3 regions of the Pedobacter sp. 10L46_2 genome follow, and region 2 is predicted to be linked to each of the others. Evidence: riboswitches for the same ligand, from Rfam matches in the RefSeq annotation. Region 2 holds a riboswitch; each other region holds the start of a gene.

Region 1 (7,440 bases), on a different contig from region 2:
TAGTAGTAATACCGTTTAATAATATTTTCTTTAAAGGGGTCTCATTGTAAGATATTACGCCTACATTCTTTCCTATTTTATATTTCATACTAATAAGCCGTTCTAATAAAATAACCAGATCGGCTTCCATTAAATTAATAAAAGCTTCTCCTTCGTTTATTGGCTCAATAGATATATCACTTACTACATGATGAGAAAAGGCATACTGCTGACAAAAGCGATGGAACCCATCTAAAATCTCTTTAGGGAAATAGCTTTTTTTAGGGAAAATGATTTTTAGTGTGTGGTATTTGCTGAGCTCATTACGGGCCTGTTCCAAAGCGTCGTAAATATTCTTTTCAAAATTCTCATAAGCCGCAGCATAGTCGCCATCAACCCCTTTTATTTTTTTATCCAGTAAAACCAGTTTTTCTTTTGGAATGGTATTGATGATATCTCTGGCATATTCCTCGCCTTCAATAAAATGAGGAATGATCACATAGTGAGAATATTCTTCTTTTTTATCGGTCAGAAATCGTTTAAAAAGCCTGAAATCATTGTTATAGATATAAAAATCTACAGATACATCCTCACCCAATGCAGCAATAAATGCATCGTAAACAATCTTTTTGTGTGCGCTAAGTTTATTGAAAAGCAGAAACACCTTTAGTTTCTGCTTAAAATCTATATTGGCAATATAATAGCCTTTACCCGGAACGGAATTAATTACACCTATGTTTTTAAGGTACTTGTATCCTTTTTCAGCGGTGTCACGCGAGATCTCCAACTTATAGCTCAACTCATTAATAGAAGGCAATAAATTGTCTTTCTTTAATTTACCCAGCTCAACGGCTTTTATAATTGCACTGGACAGTTGCAGATATTTAGGCGTTGCAGAATACTCATCAATATGAATAAAATCAAAAAACTTAGTCTTCATCTTTCTAAAAGTAAGTAATTTAATGCAATTGGTCCATACCAGACAAATAACTGCTATTTGATTTCAAACTGATATTTACCTGCTCCAATGTTTGTTTTGGCAGCAACAGCTTTTCCATCTTTAAAGGCCTTTTTCCCCTCTGTTAATGGGAAAGTAATTGTAGCACTTGAATTTGCCGGAATAGTTACGGTATAGATTACAGCATTTCCTGATCTTTTCCATGAAGATATGATCTTACCATAAGGACCGTCGTGCTCTGCCTCGAAATGTTCTAACCCTGAAACGAAATTAGGACGAAGCTGAATATTCTTAAATCCCGGTTGTTGTTCATCAGGGTGAATTCCACCCAAACCTTTAAAGAACCAGCCACCTATTTCGCCAAACATCATATGGTTTAAAGAAATGTCTCTTTCGGCTTTTATATCCCAGTTTTCGTATAAGGTAGTTGCTCCATTCACAATCCACCATCCCCATGAAGGGTAGGTATCCTGAGCTGCAAGTTTATATGCTGTTTCGGCCTGACCATTGTCACTCAATGCATTTAATATTGCTTTTGCACCCAAAACACCCACGTCAAGGTGCATTCCATCGGCAGCAACTCTTTTAGCAAGGTTCTCTGCAACTTTTGTAATAAGCTCTTCAGGTACCAATCCCCATTGCAGGGCAACACTTAATTCAGTTTGTACACCTGATGCATAAATGCCCGTTGTGCGGTTTAAATACTTATCGTTTATTGCCTTTTTAATTTTCTCTGCAAGGTTGCTGTAATAGCTATAATCGGCCTGCTTACCAAACATTTTTGCAGCCTTTGCAAGGATAACTGCATCTACATAGTAATAAGTAGAAGAGGTATATTCCAATGACGATTGTGATTTAACAGGCACCCAATCGCCTCTGCCAAAGGTTGTTAATCCTGCAGGACTAATTTGCTCTATGTAATTCACATACCGTTTAATGCTGTTGTAAGAATCTGAAAGCAACTTACTATCGCCATAAAACATGTATATATTCCATGGAATTATAGCAATTGTACTTGTCCAGTCAGTTCCATTTGCCGATCCATAACCCCATCCACCTGTAGGTATAATATCAGGAAGTACGCCATTTGGTTGTTGTTCGTCCCTGTGGTCGGCAAGCCATTTTTCATAAACTGTAATACCGTCAAAATTAAACAGGCCTGTTTCAACAGCAAAGTGTCCATCGCCAGTCCATCCATTCTTTTCTCTTTGCGGACAATCGGTAGGATATCCCATTAGATTAGACAAGTAAGAATTGTTAGTTGCCCACCATAGTCGATCAATTAGCTTATTTGAAGAGCTTATTTTACCTGTCGGGGTAACATCACTGTGCATAAAGTAACCGGTGATGCTTTCTTTGGTTAATTGTACCGGCTTACTGCTGATCACCTCAACATACTGGAATCCTTTGTAATTGAACTTAGGCATAAACTCAAGTTCTCCTTTACCTGATAAGGTAACGATATCTGTTTGAAAAGGATCGGTATTATCTTTAGGGCGATAGTAAACATCAATATTAGATAGGTCTAGCCTTCCGTTAGCATGCAAGCGTTCGCCATGCTTAATACGAATAACAGTGCCTTCCTCTCCGCTTACTTTAATTTTTGTAACTCCAGAGATATTGCGGCCCAGATCAAAAACATATACAGTGTCGTTAACCTTTTGCATTGTTTTAGAAGGAATTTCTTCGACATTACGAATTGGCTGCATAACCTGACTTACAACATTATTGGACGGGGCAGCTCTAAGCGAGATGCCATTCCACTTTTTATCATCAAAATCTGCAGTATTCCAACCCGGTTGCTCCTTGCGTGCATCATAATGCTCGGCAGTGTAAATATTGTTGAGTACTATCGGACTTGAACTTGTTTTCCAGTCGCCCCCGGAAGTAACCACATCAACAGTTCCATCTTCATAGGTGATTCTTAAATCCAGACAAAAAGTAGGTCTTGCTCTCCAGGGTGCCTTGTCAAAATTCCATACCGCAATAGATTGATGGTTATACCATCCATTACCAAGTAAAACACCAACAGCATTTTTACCTTTTTGAAGTTGGGCAGTAACATCGTAAGAAACATATAAGTTACGTCTGTCGAAACGGGTGTACATAGGGTCAAGTCTATGGTTCCCTACTTTTTTCCCATTTAAATATAATTCGTACAAACCAGCAGCAGCAATATATGCCCTTGCAGATTTTATTTTTTTAGAAGGTTCAAATACTTTTCTGAAATATGGAGCCTCGCGTTTATCGATATCGTTACCATCACTGATCCAGGTACCTTTCCAGTTGTCGACTTTCATCATTCCTGTTTCGAAAGTTGCTACCCCGCCAGATGAAGCTGGTTTACCATCTTTATCCCAAAGCTCAACAGACCAGTAGTATTTAGTGAACGGCTCTAAGGTTTTGCCTTTATAATTAACAAGATTTGCAGACGAGGCTACTTTGCCCGACTCCCACGAAAGGCCCCTTTTTTTTGCTACTTCTGATGAATCTTTACCTACAATAATTCTATAAGCAGTTTGTTTAGCACCCTGACGGGTATCTGTCATCATCCACGACAAGCGCGGATTTAACAAATCTACCCCAATTGGGTTTATTAAATGTTCGCATTGCAAACCTGAGGGTTTAACTTCATTAGAGTATGCTTTTTCTGCCATAGAAATGGTGAAGAGCATCAGCAAGAAAGAATAAAGAAATTTCATTAGAATATAATTCAGGTAAAGTTTAGTGTGTTTACAATGTTAATTTTCTTAGTCATTTTCAGCAACCTGTACTGTCCTGCTCAAAATACAGAATATTTATTTTATTAATTTCTATAGGAATACTAGATTATTCTTATATTTGTCGCAGCAAATGGTTCTTAAAACTTCCTGCTTATCAAGAAAGACTGAGGGATTGGCCCTATGATGTCTTAGCAACCTCTACAATTTATTGTAAAAGGTGCTAATTCCAATTCGCTGCAAAGCGGAAAAGATAAGATTAAACAGCGCAATGCTCCTTATCAATCATCATAACCAAATCTAATTCTGTTCGCGACAAAGTATGTAAGGGATGACCTAAACTATAAATGTATAAAAACATGACACAGAAAGTACACCAAAAAGAAATGCGCTGCTCATCTCCATCTCATTACCCTTCATCTGGTCTTATGATCACTCAAAAACGAATGCACTGTTGCTCTATTTAATGCAACCCAAAGAATTTATTATACACCCATTTATTTAATTCACATGTTAAAAATATACAAAATTTTTGCAGGGATTCTTATATCCTTTTTTTTCCTGCAAACCGTACAGGCACAATCTGTTAAAATAACAGGTACTGTTACCGGAAACCCCGACGGGGAGACTATTCCAGGAGCATCAATTACCATAAAAGGTAAAAAAAGCGGAACAACTACAGATGGCAGCGGTAAGTTTTCTCTAGCTGCAGATGTTAATGATGTACTTAGTATATCTTATCTTGGATATACTACAAAAGAAGTAACCATTACCGCAGCTACAACTACATTAAATATTGCGCTTGATGTTTCGGCAAATGCTTTAAGTGAAGTTGTTGTTACAGCCCTTGGGATTTCTAAAGAAAAGAAATCGTTGGGATATGCTGTTCAGGAATTAAAATCTAAAGATATTGCTACCGCAAAAGAAACCAATATAATCAACTCTCTGGCCGGAAAAATTGCCGGTGTGCAAACTACAAATAGCCAGGGCGATATGGGTTCATCAAGAATTATTATTCGTGGTGAAACCTCTATATCAGGTAACAACCAACCCCTCTTTGTAGTGGACGGAGTACCCGTTGATAATTCGCAGAATCTAGGTATAGCTGGATCAAGGGATTTTGCCAATACCATTTCGGATATTAATTCAGAAGACATTGAATCAATCAGTGTACTTAAAGGTCCAAATGCAGCAGCACTATATGGATCACGTGCAGCAGCAGGTGTTATCCTTATTAAAACCAAAACTGGCAGAGGCCAAAAGGGTTTAGGTATCAGTGTTAACTCCAACGCTACATTTTCAAACCTATTGACCTTACCGGATTATCAAAACTCATTCGGACAAGGTACAAGCGGCAAGTTTAGCTTTGTAGATGGAAAAGGTGGAGGTGTAAACGACGGTGTAGATGAAAGCTGGGGACCAGCATTGGATGGCCGTTTAATTCCTCAGTTTAACTCTAAAGGTGTTGCTGTTCCATTTATTGCTCATCCAGATAATGTTAAGGATTTCTTTGAAACAGGTTTTGCGCTTAATAATGGTATTGCCATTGCAGGCTCTGGAGAAAAACAAGATGTCCGTTTCTCTTACAACAACCTTACGCAAGGTGGTATACTGCCAAATTCTTCTCAGGACAAGAATTCATTATTATTGAATACCACGTACAGAATCACTCCTAAATTAACTTTAAACGCTTCTGCAAATTATATAAAAAGCAATGCCGATAACCTTCCTGCCTCAGGCGGAAAACGTGCAACTGGCCCGATGCTTCAATTTACATGGTTTGGAAGACAGGTAGATGTTAGTCAGCTTAAAAACTATAAAGACGAAAACGGAAACGACTTTAACTGGAACAATAGTTACTATAGTAACCCTTATTTCATAGCCTATGAAAATACAGTTGGTCAGAAACGTGATCGCATTATTGGTAATGCAGAATTAAATTATAAAATTACAAGCGCACTTTCAGCCAACTTCAGGACAGGAAATGATTACTATACAGACCGTAGAAAGATCAAAATCGCTTATGGAACAAATGGTACCCCATTCGGTTCATATGAGGAAGATGCATATACGGTTAATGAAAATAATACCGAAGGTCGTTTAGAGTTCAATAAGAAACTGAATTCAGATTTCTCAATAGATATTTTGGGTGGCGGAAACATTAGAACTTCAACTTTCGAACAAAACGATCAGAAAGCGACCAAGTTGGCAGTAAACGGCTTATATACCTTGAGCAACTCCAGAGATCCATTGGTATCTTCAAACGTTTACACCAAACTTAGAACCTATAGTTTATTTGGATCCGCTCAGTTGGGCTTTAGAGATTATGCATATCTGAATTTAACAGCACGTAACGACTGGGATTCCAGTTTACCAAAACCGAACTTATCTTATTTCTACCCTTCTGTTAATGGAAGTTTAATTCTTACAGAAGCTTTTGATATTAAAAGCGAGGTGCTTAGTTTCGCTAAACTAAGAGGAGGCTGGTCTAAAGTAGGAAAGGCAACAGACCCTTATCAACTGATCAATACCTATAGCTTCACTGCTCCATTTGATGGAAATCCACAACAATCAGTTAATACGATCGACCTTAATCCAAACCTTCTGCCAGAAATCACCAAATCGACTGAGGCGGGTGCCGAAATTGGGTTGTTTGATAACCGCATCAAGCTGGATCTAAGTGTGTACAATACAAACAGTATTAATCAGATTTTAAAAGTTGATGTAAGTTCAGGAACAGGATATACACAAAAACTTATTAATGGCGGAAGTATCAATAACAAAGGAATAGAAGTTCAACTAGGTTTAACCCCTGTTAAACTTAAAGACTTTAGCTGGGACATCAATTTAAACTATTCACGTAATCGCAGTAAGGTTACAGAATTGGATAAAGAAGGACGCATTAGCAGCTATACAATTAATGTGAATTTCCTCGTAGTCGCCAGAATTGGTGGTAAGGTATTCTCTGGTAGTAACGCTACAGGAACTTATACGGGTGTACTGGCAAGTACAATGAGAGGAAGAAATGCTGAAAATGGCGGACTTACCTATACCTCAGGAGGAACAACATTTAATGACGGGATGATCTTTGACGGCGTTCTGGCTGATGGCACTAAGAACAATAAAATCATTCCTGCAGAAGAGTATTACAAAGCTACAACCAATGCAGATGAGCAATTTGTTTACAGCGCTTCTTATATCAAATTAAGAGAAGCTAGATTGAGCTACAACATTCCTTCGCAATGGGTTAAAAAGATCGGGTTACAGGACGCTACTTTCTCAATAGTGGGACGTAATCTTTGGATCATCCATAAAGATGTACCAAATATTGACCCTGAAACTGCATTCAACACAGGAAACGCTCAGGGTCTGGAGGACCTAACTCTTCCAACAACAAGATCATTTGGTTTTAACCTTAATTTTAAATTCTAGACATCATGAAATTCAAATATATTCCAATCCTTTTTTCTGCAATTATAGCAACGGCTTTCACTTCGTGCAAAGACGAGCTGGCAGATATCAACAAAAATCCCAACGCTGCAGAAAACCCCCTTCCTGATTATTTGCTAACAGGTGCTATAAAGAACACTGCTGATGCATACTGGGGAACTAACAATATTAACTCAAGTCTGCTATTTGTTCAGCACTGGTCAAAAATACAGTATACTGATGCCGATCGTTATATTTTTTCTAATACCGATCTTCAGGATTTATGGAACACCGGATATACAAAAGGTATTACCAATCTTAACAAACTGATTGAGCTAGCCGATGCACAACAAA
Region 2 (7,440 bases):
TTCATATCATTTAGGATCAGTGGTTTTGCCGAAGCCAGCTGTTTCTGATCAACAACAACATTACGATTCTGAATATACTTTAGCAGGTCACGATAGTCTGCTTCACTGACATTAAAAGTAGCCAGATTCTGCTCAATAAATGGTGCAGAGTATCTGCTGGCTAAAACATCATAAACAAAATCAAACAATATCTTTTTAGACGCCAGCATAGTATAACATTTGTTATAACCCATAGTATCCATTTTTACATAAATATCTGGCTGGATACCACCTCCTACTAGTCTGCCCTTTATACTATCCTTTTTAACAATTTTTTTCGAAGCAGTAAGCTCTCCATCATTAAAACGATTCTCTATCTCATCCTGATAAGCTTTATAGCCATCTTTATACGATTTCTGAATACTTCTGCCAGATGGAGTATAATAACGTGCAATTGTTAAATTCAATGCAGATCCATCTACAAAAGGAAATTGCTCCTGAACAAGTCCTTTACCAAAAGAACGGCGACCGATAATAAGCCCCCTGTTTAGATCTTGTACCGCGCCCGCCAGAATTTCGCTGGCCGATGCCGTGTTTTCATTAATAAGCACCACTAGTTTACCATCTTCAAACTCACCTCCACCTGTGGCCACATAATCTGTGCGCGGCTCATGTTTTCCTTCGGTATAAACAATTAATTTATTCTCCTCAAGAATTTGATTAGCCAGCCCCGTTGCCGCCGTTAAATAGCCTCCCCCGTTGTCCCGAAGATCAAGTACCAGCTTTTTCATCCCTTCAGATTTAAGCGACTTTATAGATTCCACAAAATCACGATCAGTATCTGACCCAAATTTACTGATCCTCACATAACCAACTTCGCTGTTAAGCATATACGACGCATCGATACTACTCACCAGTACCCTATCGCGTTTTACCGTAAAAACAGTTGCCAGGCTACTGCCAGGATGCACAATAGTTAATTTTACTGCAGTACCCTTTTTTCCCTTGATCTTACCAATCATCTGTTCTCTTGGCAAAGCCTTGCCACTAACAAAAATGGTATCTATTTTAATAATTCTGTCGCCCTGTTTTATTCCGGCCAAAAATGCCGGGCCATCCTTAATTACATTTGTAACCAGCAGGGTGTCATTTAAAATGTAATATTCAATGCCTATGCCCTCAAAGTTTCCATTTAATGATTCAGCAAATTCATTCGCTTTTTCTGGTGGAAGATATATGCTATGAGGATCAAGTTTATGCAATAAACTATCAATAGGCAGGTTATTTAAGCTATCGGCATTAACCTCGTCTACATAGTTTTTATTAATGATATGAAGAATTTCATCAACCTTTTGCGCATTATTATCCGCTATATATGTTGTCTTTTGGAAGGTATATCCCTGGTCTTTCAGAAACTTATACCCAAAAAACATCCCACCTATTAAAGTAACTGAATAAGTGAGGGCAATTAAGAGATTATAACGGGTATTCTTTTTCATGGCTAAAGGCACCGTAAAGGTACAAAATTAGACTGTTATATAATCAATTAACCGCTTTGATTTTTATTTGTTTAGTATTTTTTCTATTACTTTATAATTGAGAAGAAATCCTTATTTTGAATTGATTTCCCCTATTATTTCTGGTTTAACAAGAAAATCACGAATTTTAACAAAAATTAATCTAATGATAAGAGTAACCGAGCAAGAATCAACGTATAACGATATTGATAAAATGTCAGTACTTGAAATTCTAAAGGGCATAAATGATGAAGACAAAACAGTTCCCTATGCTGTGGAAAAAGTAATTCCTCAGATAGAGAAACTGGCTTCTGCTGTTGCCGAGCGAATGATAAACGGGGGAAGGTTATTTTACATCGGTGCAGGCACAAGTGGCCGACTGGGTGTTGTTGATGCCTCAGAGTGCCCTCCTACCTTTGGTGTTCCGTTTGATTGGGTTGTTGGAATTATTGCCGGCGGAGACACTGCCATACGAAGAGCAGTTGAAAATGCTGAAGATGATGACCAGCAAGCATGGATAGATCTGCAGGAATTTAAAATTGATGCCAACGACTGTTTAATTGGTCTTGCCGCATCTGGAACCACGCCATACGTTATCGGCGGACTAAACACTGCCCGTAAAAATGGCATTTTAACGGGTTGTATTGTATGCAACGAAGGGGGGCCGATAGCTGCTGAAAGTGATTTCCCTGTAGAGGTAGTAGTTGGTCCTGAATTTTTAACAGGTTCTACCAGAATGAAGTCTGGAACTGCACAAAAACTGGTTCTAAACATGCTTAGTACTACGGTAATGATAAAACTAGGCAGGGTAAAAGGCAACAAGATGGTAGACATGCAGCTAACCAATCATAAACTGGTAGACAGAGGTACACAAATGGTAATGGACGAACTGAATATAGATTATGAACATGCTGCTGATCTGCTTATCCGTTATGGAAGTGTCCGCAAAGCGGTTGAATCTACTCATAAATAACCCGACATGCACGAAATAGAGCCTTACTATCTATGGCGTGATGACTATATCGCGGCAGAAGATGAGCGTTCTCCGTTCTACAACACTGAGTACTCGGAATTTTATTTCGACAAGCAGCTGTACAATTTTCTGTTACATCCCCAATGGGATGATTTCGGATCAAGTACAATGTATCTTAAAGTACTGTATGTTGACTACGATAGAAATTATGCAGTCATAGAGCTTATTGGAGAGTGGAACGATGCCATCGGCAACGACATTATGCTTCTGAAACGTGAAATCATTGAACTGATGATTGACGAAGGCATAAATAAATTCATACTGATAGGCGAAAACGTACTGAACTTCCATTCTTCTGAAGATAGTTATTATGAAGAATGGTTTCAGGAAGTTGAAGATGGGTGGATTACAGGCATCAATTTCCAGGAACATGTAATCAATGAATTCCGTAACAGCAATATAGATTATTACATCAATTTTGGTGGCGAACTTGACGATATGGCATGGAGAACCTTAAAACCCCTTCAGTTTTTCAAGAAAGTTGAAGAAATCCTGACAAAAAGGCTAGGGGCATAGCTTTTGTTAGAATGAAACAATTCGTATCTTTAAATAAATTTAAAACACATGAATAATAACAATAATAATGATTGGGCACAACAGTCCGTTTTTGTAGAAGACTTAACTGGTAAAGTTGCCAAGAAATTCTTCGCGAATGTTTTTTTATGGATGTTTATAGCTCTTGGTTTATCAACATTAGCTGCTTTGCTTATTTCAACTTCTCCTGCAGCTTTAAGTCAATTAATTAATTTTGAAACAGGACAAAGAACAATACTAGGTTATATCGCAATGTTTGCGCCTCTTGGTCTGGTAATTTTAATGGGAACAGGATTTAACCGCCTGTCTTATGGTGCTTTATTAGGCGTATTTGTTCTATTTTCGGTTCTATTAGGTGTTAGTTTAAGTTTTATATTACTTATCTATACCGCTGGTTCAATTGTAGCATGTTTTGCTGCCGCAGCGGGTATATTTGGAATAATGGCAGTTTTAGGTTACACCACAGATGTAGATTTAAGCAAATTTGGCCCAATATTAATGGTAGGTGTAGTAGGCTTATTCATTGCCGGTATCATTAACATGTTTATTGGAAGTGATCGTTTTAGCTACATAATGAGCTTCTTTGGAGTAGCAATCTTTACAGCTCTAACAGCATACGATGTTCAGAAACTGAAACGTATTGGTGCGGGTATTGAAGAAAATGGGGATCAAATGGCGGCAACTGACGCTAAGAAACTGGCAATTATGGGCGCTTTATCTCTTTACCTTGACTTTATAAACATCTTCTTATATCTACTAAGAATCTTCGGAAGCAGAAAATAACAACCTGTTTCTTAAAAATATTAAAGGCGGGTGGAGCATGAACTATGATCCCACCCGCCTTTTCGTTGTCAACATATTTATCTCTCATAGGCAGATTGCCATCTCTATAATTTAAACACATTTTAAGCTTTCAAATTCAGCTGTACACTGTGATGTTTTCAAAACAATGTTTCGAAGTTCTGAGTTAATTGTCTCCTCTATACAATTTTATATGCTTTAACGGCCGAAATTTTGGAAATGATTTTTCTTTGTTGCACCTTTGTAATGCTTATAGAGAAAGACGGAGGGATTAGACCCTGCGAAGTCTTAGCAACCTGTGCTTACAAGGTGCTACATTCTACTGGAGCCAAACAATTGGTTCCCGAAAGATAAGTTAAAGTCGACACCTAAACCGGACTTTTCGAATAAGCTTTGTATGTAATGAGTTCGGCACTTGTTTAGGCACAGCCTCTATCAACTTTAGCTTATTACCTACTCATATTACTATTAAAAATGGACATTAGAGCAGAGTTAGAAAAACGTATCCTGATCATTGATGGTGCGATGGGCACTATGATACAACGTTACGTCCTTTCTGAAGAAGATTTCAGGGGCGAGCGGTTCAAAGATCACCCGTGTGATGTAAAAGGTAATAACGACTTACTAAACATTACCCGTCCAGATATCATTAAGGCAATTCATACCGAATATTTAAAGGCCGGTACAGATATCATTGAGACCAATACCTTTAGTACCCAACGTATTTCACTGGCCGATTACCAGATGGAAGAGCTTGATTATGAGATGAGCTTTGAAGGGGCTAAAATAGCCAAAGAGGCAGTTAATGAATTTATGGCGGCTAATCCCGACAGAAAATGTTTTGTTGCCGGTGCCGTAGGCCCGACTAACAGAACACTATCTATTTCTCCGGATGTAAACGATCCAGGGTTCAGGGCACTCACTTTCGATGAATTAGTTGATGCTTATTACGAACAAATACGCGGACTGGTTGATGGCGGTTCAGACCTGCTTTTAATTGAAACCATTTTTGACACCTTAAATGCCAAGGCCGCCATATTTGCCATCAAAAAATATGAGAATGTAATTGGCCGTAAAATAGAGATTATGATCTCCGGAACCATTACTGATGCTTCCGGCAGAACTTTATCAGGCCAAACTGCCGAGGCTTTCTTAAATTCCGTAATACACGCCAATCCATTAAGTATAGGCTTCAACTGCGCCTTGGGGGCAAAAGACATGAGGCCGCACATAGAAGAACTTTCGGCTAAGGCAGGCTGCTATGTTTCTGCCTATCCTAATGCGGGTTTGCCAAATGAATTTGGTGCTTACGATGAAATGCCTCATGAAACTGCTCATCTGGTAGAAGATTTTATTCAGCACGGTTTTGTAAATATTGTAGGTGGTTGTTGCGGAACTACACCTGAGCATATCGGCTGCATAGCCGAAAAAGCAAAAAATGTAGCACCGCGTAAAATACCTCAGATAGAACCTTATCTGCGTTTAAGCGGATTGGAACCGGTTACCATAACTCCAGAGAGTATTTTTGTAAACATTGGTGAGCGTACAAACATTACCGGTTCTCCAAAATTCTCTAAGCTCATTTTAGGTGGAGATTTTGAAGCGGCACTTGCCGTTGCCCGTCAGCAGGTTGAGGGTGGTGCACAGGTTATCGATGTGAATATGGATGAGGGGATGATTGATTCGGAAGCCTCTATGACCAAATTCCTTAACCTGATTGCGTCTGAACCTGATATTTCCAAGTTGCCTATCATGGTCGATTCGTCTAAATGGACGGTTATAGAAGCCGGGTTAAAATGCTTGCAGGGAAAAGGAATTGTAAACTCCATCTCTCTTAAAGAAGGCGAAGACAAATTCCGTGAAAGTGCGCGCAAAATCATGACCTACGGTGCTGCCATAGTAGTAATGGCATTTGATGAGCAGGGACAGGCCGATAATTTTGAAAGAAGAAAAGAGATCTGTAAAAGATCATATGATATTTTAGTTGATGAAATTGGCTTTCCGCCTCAGGACATCATCTTTGACCCGAACATCCTTACCGTTGCAACCGGATTAGAAGAACATAACAACTATGCGGTAGATTTTATAAATGCTACCCGCTGGATCAAAGAAAACCTGCCCCATGCAAAAGTAAGTGGTGGTGTTTCGAACATCTCCTTCTCGTTTAGAGGTAATAATACCGTTAGGGAAGCGATGCACTCTGCATTTTTATACCACGCCATCAAAGCTGGTTTAGATATGGGGATTGTAAATGCCGGAATGCTAGAGGTTTATCAGGAAATTCCGCCAGAGCTTTTAGTACTTGTAGAGGATGTATTGTTAAACCGAAGAGACGATGCTACAGAGCGGTTGGTTGAATTTGCAGACACCATCAAATCTAAAGGAAAAGAGATTGTCAGGGATGAGGAATGGCGTAAAACCAGTGTAGAAGAAAGACTTTCTCATTCGTTAGTTAAGGGAATTATAGAATACCTTGATGCTGATGTTGAAGAAGCACGTCAGAAATACGCGAGACCCATTCAGGTAATTGAAGGTCCATTAATGGACGGGATGAACATTGTGGGTGACCTTTTTGGGGCCGGTAAAATGTTCCTGCCGCAGGTTGTAAAATCTGCTCGTGTAATGAAAAAGGCCGTGGCTTATCTGTTGCCATTTATTGAGCAGGAAAAGCTGGATAACCCGGATCAGGATCAGAATTCATCGGCCGGAAGGGTATTAATGGCTACTGTAAAAGGTGATGTTCATGATATCGGAAAGAACATTGTAGGTGTAGTTTTAGCTTGTAATAACTTCGAAATTGTGGATATGGGCGTAATGGTTCCTGCACAGGAAATCATTAAAAAAGCCAAAGAAATAAATGCTGATATTATTGGCTTAAGTGGTTTAATTACCCCTTCGCTTGATGAAATGGTACACTTCGCCAAAGAAATGGAGCGCGAAGGCTTTACCATTCCTTTAATTATTGGTGGTGCTACTACCTCCAGGATTCATGCTGCGGTTAAGGTTGCGCCTAACTACTCGGGGCCAGCCATCCATGTGCTTGATGCTTCGAGAAGTGTAACGGTTTGTAGTACTTTAATGAACAAAGATACCCGCGATGAGTACATCCAGGGTATTCGCGAGGAATATGATAAAGCACGTGAGGCGCACTTAAATAAGCGCTCTGATAAACGTTTTAAAACAATTGAAGAAGCCAGAAAGGATAACTTTAAGATAGATACCGCATTGGTTGCTCCTGCTCCTTCTTTTACAGGAACCAGGGTATTTGAAAATTACCCTCTTGAAGAGCTTGTGCCTTATATAGACTGGACTCCTTTTTTCCAAACCTGGGAACTGCGTGGTAGTTACCCGCGTATCCTTGAGGATAAAGTTGTTGGTGATGAGGCTAAAAAACTTTTTAATGACGCCAAAGCATTGTTAAAAAAGATTGTTGACGAGAAATTACTTACTGCAAAAGCGGTAATAGGTTTCTGGCCTGCATATGCAAAAGGCGATGATATTGTGCTTGATGTGGAAGGTAAAGAGGTGGTGATCCATACTTTACGTCAACAAGCTGAAAAAGTTGCCGGACAACCA
Region 3 (7,440 bases), on a different contig from region 2:
GCTGAAATACCTCAGGATGGTCTTGCAAAAAATATAAATCAAACACTTTCAGGAAATACAGAGGCATCAGTTCAAATTGGACTGCCTAACGGATATGATCTGCTTGGAGGAAATACCGATATCAGCAAACATCCCTTATATCCTGGAGGAACAGGTTCAGGAGCTGATTTTGCTCCTCTAGGTAAATACTCCCGACCAAGAACTGATGTATACCTAAAACTTGGCGGACCCATTTTTATCATAACGTATGCCGAAACACAGTTTTTACTCGCTGAGGCAAAACTGAAAGGATGGAATGTTCCCGGCACCGCGGCGGAACATTATTCAAATGGTCTGAGGGGTGCATTGCAATCAATGGAACAACAGGATCTACAGGCAAAAATAGCCCCTGAAATCATCAACGCCTACGTAAATGAGCATCCATTAACCCAATCTGACCTGGAAACAGCCCTTAATCAAATTAACACCCAGTATTGGGTGGCTACAGGCACCAATTTCAATTTTATTGAATCCTGGCTAAATTGGAAAAGATCCAATTACCCTAAATTGATACCTGTTAACTATACTGGTAATGTAACTAATGGGACCATACCCAGAAGAATGATATACCTATCCTCTGAAGCTTTGAATAATCCTGAAAACTATAAAGCTGCAGTTGCGAGATTAAATGGTGGTGATGCACTAACATCAAGGGTATGGTGGGATAAATAAAAAGTACTCCTAATTCACCATTATTTAATGAATAAAGGAGTACGATCGAGCGTAAGAATTATCTTTTTTTACTACCCTCTATATTTGGGAGAAACCCTGTAAAAATCCCAATCAAAGGAAGAAAAGCACAAATTTTAAATACATATTCAATACTGGTCTGATCGGCCAGCTTCCCCAAAACTGCGGAGCCTAATCCGCCCATACCAAATGCAAAACCGAAGAACAGACCAGCAATCATCCCCACTTTTCCGGGTACCAATTCGGTTGCATAAACCAGTATTGCAGAAAATGCGGAAGAAATAATTAAGCCAATAACAACAGATAAAGCACCTGTCCAGAATAAAGAAACATACGGCAGCAATAATGTGAATGGCGCTGCACCTAGAATTGAGATCCAGATGATATACTTACGGCCAAATCTATCTCCTAATGGTCCTCCAATTAACGTACCGGCAGCAACAGCCCCTAAAAAAGCAAATAGGTAGACCTGAGACTGCTGCACCGACACATTAAATTTATCCATTAGGTAGAATGTATAATAGCTAGTCATACTAGCCATGTAGAAGTATTTTGAAAAGATAAGTACCATCAAAATACCTAAGGAAAGTACCACTCGGTTCTTAGATAAATTATGATGAACCTCTTCCTTAAGGATGCTTTTATTTAATGCCTTTAAGGCCAATTGTTCCTGATACCATTTTGCAACCCTAGACAGTACTACAATACCTAAAATTGCAGCTAATGAAAACCATATAAGGTAAAATTGACCATGAGGGACAACTATAATTGCCGCCAAAAGCGGACCTATAGCACTACCTGCATTTCCACCCAGCTGAAAAATAGATTGTGCAAGTCCCTTTTTACCTCCGGAAGCTAAATGTGCTACCCTGGAAGATTCCGGATGGAATATTGAGGACCCTATTCCTATTAAACTTACTGCAAGAAGGATATTTAAAAAACTGGAAGCAAAGGACACAGCTACAAGTCCACAGAGCGTAAAACCCATTGCAATAACAAGTGAATACGGGCGGGGCCTCTTATCTGTATAAAAACCAATAAAGGGTTGCAATATTGATGCTGTTAGCTGATAAGTTAAAGTGATAAGACCTATTTGAGCAAACGTAAGACTGAACTTTTCTTTTATTACAGGGTATACAGCAGGAATTACTGCCTGAAGCATATCATTAAGTAAATGTGTAAAACTAATTGTGAATAAAATAGAGAATACTGTTTGCTGTGTAATTCTCTTTGTGTCGATAACGGCAGTGTTTGTAAAAGATGTTTTTTCCATATTTTTCAGATCAGATCATCTGATGAATTTTAATAAATTTTTATTGAGATACGTGTCCTAATATTTTTGCGGCAATGTTCCAGGCCTTTTTTGGGTCTCCGGCGATAATGCTTTTTAGCAACTGCTCATGATATATGTAAGTTTCTTCGAAGGCTCTGGCATCTGAATGTGTTTGAAGGAACCAATTTTTTAAATGAATGGAGGCTGATTTATATAAGTCGGCAAGTATTTCATTCTTTGAAGCTTCGGCAATTGATATATGAAATTGCACATCTGCTTCAATACATTCATCTATTAATCCCTCCTTGGCGGCTCTTCTTCTGTTTTCCAGATGAGTTCTTATGATTATAATATCACTTTCAGTTCTGTTAAGTGCTGCTTTCTCTGCAATTTTCATTTCAAGTAATTGCCTAACCTCATCCAGATCTTTAACATTCGCACGCTTCAACCGCAAATCCATAGGTTCCCTATTTGCTGTTAGCTGATCTACAAAAGTTCCAATCCCTTGTTGAACTCTAAGTAACCCAGAATTAGCTAATATTTTTATGGCTTCCCTTATAGTTGAGCGTCCGACACCAAAGTTTTTCATTAATTCCGGTTCTATCGGCAACTGTTCATTCACTTTGTATTGTCCAAGAGAAATCTGCTCACTTAATCGCGCGGCTACTTCATCCGCAAGAGACTTTTTTTGTATAAGATCTTTCATGTTAATTCATCATATCATCAGATGAATTCAAAGGTAGAAATTAAAATACATCTAACAAAGAAATCAATAAAAAAAGGGCTCAAAACTAATTGAACCCTTTTCCCTAAACCAAACTATTTTACTCTTATTTCGCTGCTTTTGTAAAATTCAAGACAATGTAAGCAGTTTTTGCTCCATATTCTACAGGTGATTTAATAACCATACTATTGCCATCTGTAGAAGACAATACCGATCTGTAACCAGAAGTTACGTTTTTGGCTTTTTCGCCTTCAAAGATCTTTTTGAATTGGAATGTCTCGTCAGCAGGACTTACTGACCAGTATATTTTCTGAGTTTTTGCAGTACACTCTCCTCCACCTGGTAAGGTATAGCTTCCGTTTCCGCTATTAGTGAGACTCCAGGTACTTCCTTTGAAGCAAGTATAAGAACCTTCATCAAACAATGATTTTACTGCTGATTGCGGCAAGCCTTCAAATGTAATATCATTTAAAACCCAATTACCAGTTACATTACCTTTCTTTAAACTTTGAGTTGCACCACCTTTAGGCGAACAACTTTGCAAAACCATTAACGAACTGCATAAAATGGCTGCTATCAGTAATATTCTTTTCATATTCTTCTTTAATTTGATAATTCAATTACATAAATCTTGCCAAAACTTAAGGCGAATAACATTATACCCTTAACTTTGTTCTGGTGGACATATGTATAGCAGAGTAAGTAATCCAAATAGATCAGCACTGGAAAATGCGCTTTCAGAATTAGAAAAAGGTGTAGAAGCCTGTGCGTTTTCTTCAGGAAATACGGCTGGAATGGCAGTTTTTCAGGCTTTAAAACCAGGAAGCCATATCATTGCTCCTGACGACATGTACTGGGGTTTTAAAAAACAACTGCGGACCATTTTTAAAGATACTCTTGAAATTGATTTTATAGATCTTACGAACCTTGATAACATAGCAAAATTCATTAAGAAGAATACTGTATTGATATGGATAGAAACCCCTTCTAATCCATTATTAAAAATTACAGATATTGCCGGGGTTTCCAAAATCGCCAAGGAGAACAACCTTATTCTTGCATGCGACAGCACTTTTGCTTCGCCATGCTTACAAAACCCTATTGATTTTGGGGCGGATATTGTAATGCACTCTTCCACAAAATATATTGGTGGCCATAGTGATGTTCTGGGTGGGGTACTTATCACGGCAGAAAAAAATGAATTTTGGGAAAAGATCAGAAACATACAGCAAGTTGGTGGAGCAGTACCCTCTCCTTTCGATTGTTTTCTGTTAATAAGAAGTATCAAAACATTGGCATATCGCATGCGCGGCCACTGTACTAATGGATTGGCTTTAGCATTACATCTAGAAAAACACCCTGCTATTGAAAGAGTTTATTATCCGGGATTAATAACCCACCCTCAGTACGACATCGCAAAAAGGCAAATGAATGGCTATGGAGGAATGTTATCGGTGTTAGTTAAAGGTGGATCTGATGAAGCCAGAAAAGTGGTTAATAAAGTTAAAGTCTTTGCGCAGGCTACAAGTTTAGGTGGAGTTGAAAGTTTAATAGAACACCGTGCATCTGTTGAAGGACCTGACACCAAAACCCCACAAAATTTAATTCGGATATCTGTTGGGCTTGAGCATATAGATGATCTAATAGCAGATTTAGATCAGGCACTTGCAGGATAAAATCAAGCAACCCCATCAAAAAATTAATTTACAACACTGTAATACAACAAGTTAATAAATATCCAAAATATAATTTTGGATATTTATTAACTTAAATCTACATTTGCGATATCATTTAGCGAAAGCTAACCAAGTCAACCTTCCTTAATAAAAAGGTTTGATTTATAAAGAAGTGGCGAGAGACAGGCTCTTTGACCCACTGGCAACCCTCCCAAGATGGAGAAGGTGCCAATTCCTGACCAAAAGACATGGTGTCGTTTGGAAAGATAAATTGAAACAAAATGAAAACTGTAAGCATTACTTCAAATCTGTTTAATTATTGTTATCCTCAGCAGGCTAATTGCATGTGCTGTTGCATACTATAATTTACAAATCTTCCTTTTGCATTTCACATTCATACGGAAGGCCCCTTGCAGGGGTACGCTTAACAACGGTATACGTTTCCGAAGCTAAAATCTCCGCAACGTATCGACTCAAAAACATAACAGGAACCACTTAAAACTAAATATAACATGTCAACATCACATAAATTCGAAACATTACAAGTACATGCAGGTCAGGAAATTGATCCTACTACAGGATCAAGAGCTGTTCCAATATACCAAACTACCTCTTACGGTTTTAAGAACTCCGAACATGGTGCAAACTTATTTGCGCTAAAGGAATTCGGAAACATTTACACCAGGATCATGAATCCGACAACTGATGTTTTCGAAAAAAGAATAGCAGCACTTGAAGGCGGTGTGGCTGCTTTAGCCGTAGCTTCGGGACAGGCGGCTCAATTTATTGCATTAAATAATATCCTACAGGCAGGTGACAATTTTGTATCCTCATCTCATTTATATGGCGGATCATATAATCAGTTCAAAGTAAGCTTTAAACGTCTTGGTATTGAGGTTAGGTTTGCTAATGGCGATGATGCCAACGATTTTGAATCAAAAATCGATGCAAATACTAAAGCTATATATTTAGAAACCATTGGTAATCCTGCTTTCAGTATTGCCGATTTCGAAAAATTATCTGCCATTGCCAACAGACACGATTTACCGTTAATAGTAGATAATACTTTTGGCGCAGCTGGTTATCTGTTTAAACCTTTAGAACACGGGGCCCATGTTGTTGTGCAATCTGCTACCAAATGGATTGGCGGACATGGCACCAGTATTGGCGGGGTAATAGTAGATGGTGGAAATTACAACTGGGGAAATGGCAAATTCCCTCAATTTACCGAGCCATCAGAAGGATATCATGGTTTAATTTTTAATGATGTTTTTGGAATTGGTGGTCCTTTTGGAAATATTCAATTCATTATTCGTGCCCGCGTTGAAGGGTTAAGAGATTTTGGCCCGGCCATCTCTCCTTTCAACTCTTTCCTTTTAATTCAGGGATTAGAAACTTTATCACTTCGCGTGCAACGTCACGTAGATAACACACTTGCACTGGCGACCTGGTTAGAAAGCCATGATGCTGTGAAGAGCGTAAACTATCCCGGACTTGAAAGCAGTCCATACCATGCTAACGCCAAAAAGTATTTAAAGAATGGATTCGGTGCAGTGCTATCTTTTGAACTACATGGTGATAAAGAAAAAGCAACGGCATTGGTCGACAATCTTAAACTTGTTAGCCACCTTGCAAACCTGGGTGATGCAAAAACCCTTATCATACAACCTTCAGCAACTACGCATCAACAACTAAGTGACGAGGAACAAATTGCTGCAGGCATTACAGCCAGCCAGCTACGTGTTTCTGTAGGAATTGAACACATAGACGACATTAAGGCTGATTTTGAACAAGCCTTTGCTGCTATCAACAAATAAAATAAAACGCTACAAGATCTAAAGAATGAGCACTACTGCCACATATACGCATACAAAGTTATTTAAGCTAGAGAACGGGAAAAAACTACGCAAATTAGAGATTGCTTATCAAACTTATGGCAAACTAAATGCAAAGAAAGATAATGTGATCTGGGTATGCCATGCGCTTACAGCCAATGCTGATGTTTTAGACTGGTGGAAAGGACTTTTCGGCAATAACGACCTGTTTAACCCTGAGGAACACTTTATCATCTGTGCAAATGTATTAGGGTCTAATTACGGTACAACCAATCCATTAAGTATAAATCCGGTAACAGGGCAACCGTATTACCTTGCTTTTCCAGAATTTACCATCAGAGATTTGGTCGCTGCTCACCGCTTGCTTGCATCATATCTTGGCATTCAACACCTTAAAGTATTAATTGGCGGTTCTTTAGGCGGGCAACAAGCATTGGAATGGGCCATTACAGATAGCAAGAGCGTAGACAATCTAATTCTTGTAGCTACAAATGCAGTACACTCACCATGGGGAATTGCATTTAACGAGAGTCAGCGTTTAGCAATCAGCACTGATCGTACATTTTATGCACAGCAGCCAGATGGTGGCTTAAAAGGTTTAAAAGCCGCAAGAAGCATTGCTTTATTATCTTATCGCACTTATGAAGCATATTCAGCTACTCAATTAGAAAGTGTAAATGACAAAACAGGTTCATTCCGAGCCGCCTCTTACCAGAATTATCAGGGCGAAAAACTGTGTAAACGTTTTAATGCCTACAGCTATTGGTACTTGAGTAAAGCAATGGACAGCCATAATGTTGGCCGAAGCAGAAAAAGTATTGTTGATGCCTTAGCATTAGTTAAAGCGAATACGCTGGTAATAGGAATTGAAAACGATGTTCTGTTCCCGCTTTGTGAACAAGAGTTTTTAGCGAAGCATATTCCAGGAGCAGCACTCAAAAGTATTAGCTCTGCTTATGGCCACGATGGTTTTTTAATTGAGACAGACATATTAACCAACATAATTGGCACATTCTTAAAAGAAAGTGCAAATAAGAAAATAATTAAATTACATAAAACAGCATAGTATTTAGATGAGTAAGAAACTTAAGATCGGCTTATTTGGTTTTGGAGTTGTTGGACAAGGATTGCATGATATTATTCGCGGTCAGGACCTAAACCTTGAGATCGTTAAAATAGCTATTAAAAATCCTGAGAAAAAAC

What was found. Region 2 has a riboswitch for S-adenosylmethionine ahead of metH (methionine synthase). Riboswitches for the same ligand answer to the same signal wherever they lie in the genome.
Region 1: linked by a shared signal. The riboswitch ahead of AC1DDX_RS02945 (SusC/RagA family TonB-linked outer membrane protein) and the one ahead of metH (methionine synthase) in region 2 are both predicted to bind S-adenosylmethionine.
Region 3: linked by a shared signal. The riboswitch ahead of AC1DDX_RS23695 (O-acetylhomoserine aminocarboxypropyltransferase/cysteine synthase family protein) and the one ahead of metH (methionine synthase) in region 2 are both predicted to bind S-adenosylmethionine.

Annotation. Positions count from the first base shown of each region.
Region 1 is NZ_JBFTIZ010000012.1:3,917-11,356, reverse strand. Features, by position in the region: gene AC1DDX_RS02955 (GntR family transcriptional regulator) at 1-919, opposite strand, end outside; gene AC1DDX_RS02950 (alpha-L-rhamnosidase) at 973-3,639, opposite strand; SAM riboswitch class I at 3,809-3,917, shown strand; gene AC1DDX_RS02945 (SusC/RagA family TonB-linked outer membrane protein) at 4,168-7,089, shown strand; gene AC1DDX_RS02940 (SusD/RagB family nutrient-binding outer membrane lipoprotein) at 7,095-7,440, shown strand, end outside.
Region 2 is NZ_JBFTIZ010000001.1:61,642-69,081, reverse strand. Features, by position in the region: gene AC1DDX_RS00290 (S41 family peptidase) at 1-1,478, opposite strand, end outside; gene murQ (N-acetylmuramic acid 6-phosphate etherase) at 1,663-2,469, shown strand; gene AC1DDX_RS00280 (hypothetical protein) at 2,476-3,045, shown strand; gene AC1DDX_RS00275 (Bax inhibitor-1/YccA family protein) at 3,094-3,846, shown strand; SAM riboswitch class I at 4,112-4,221, shown strand; gene metH (methionine synthase) at 4,339-7,440, shown strand, end outside.
Region 3 is NZ_JBFTIZ010000320.1:767-8,206, reverse strand. Features, by position in the region: partial or broken gene AC1DDX_RS23720 (SusD/RagB family nutrient-binding outer membrane lipoprotein) at 1-711, shown strand, start outside; gene AC1DDX_RS23715 (MFS transporter) at 770-2,002, opposite strand; gene AC1DDX_RS23710 (FadR/GntR family transcriptional regulator) at 2,043-2,708, opposite strand; gene AC1DDX_RS23705 (lipocalin family protein) at 2,833-3,321, opposite strand; gene AC1DDX_RS23700 (trans-sulfuration enzyme family protein) at 3,413-4,402, shown strand; SAM riboswitch class I at 4,562-4,675, shown strand; gene AC1DDX_RS23695 (O-acetylhomoserine aminocarboxypropyltransferase/cysteine synthase family protein) at 4,915-6,219, shown strand; gene AC1DDX_RS23690 (homoserine O-acetyltransferase family protein) at 6,245-7,303, shown strand; partial or broken gene AC1DDX_RS23685 (homoserine dehydrogenase) at 7,311-7,440, shown strand, end outside.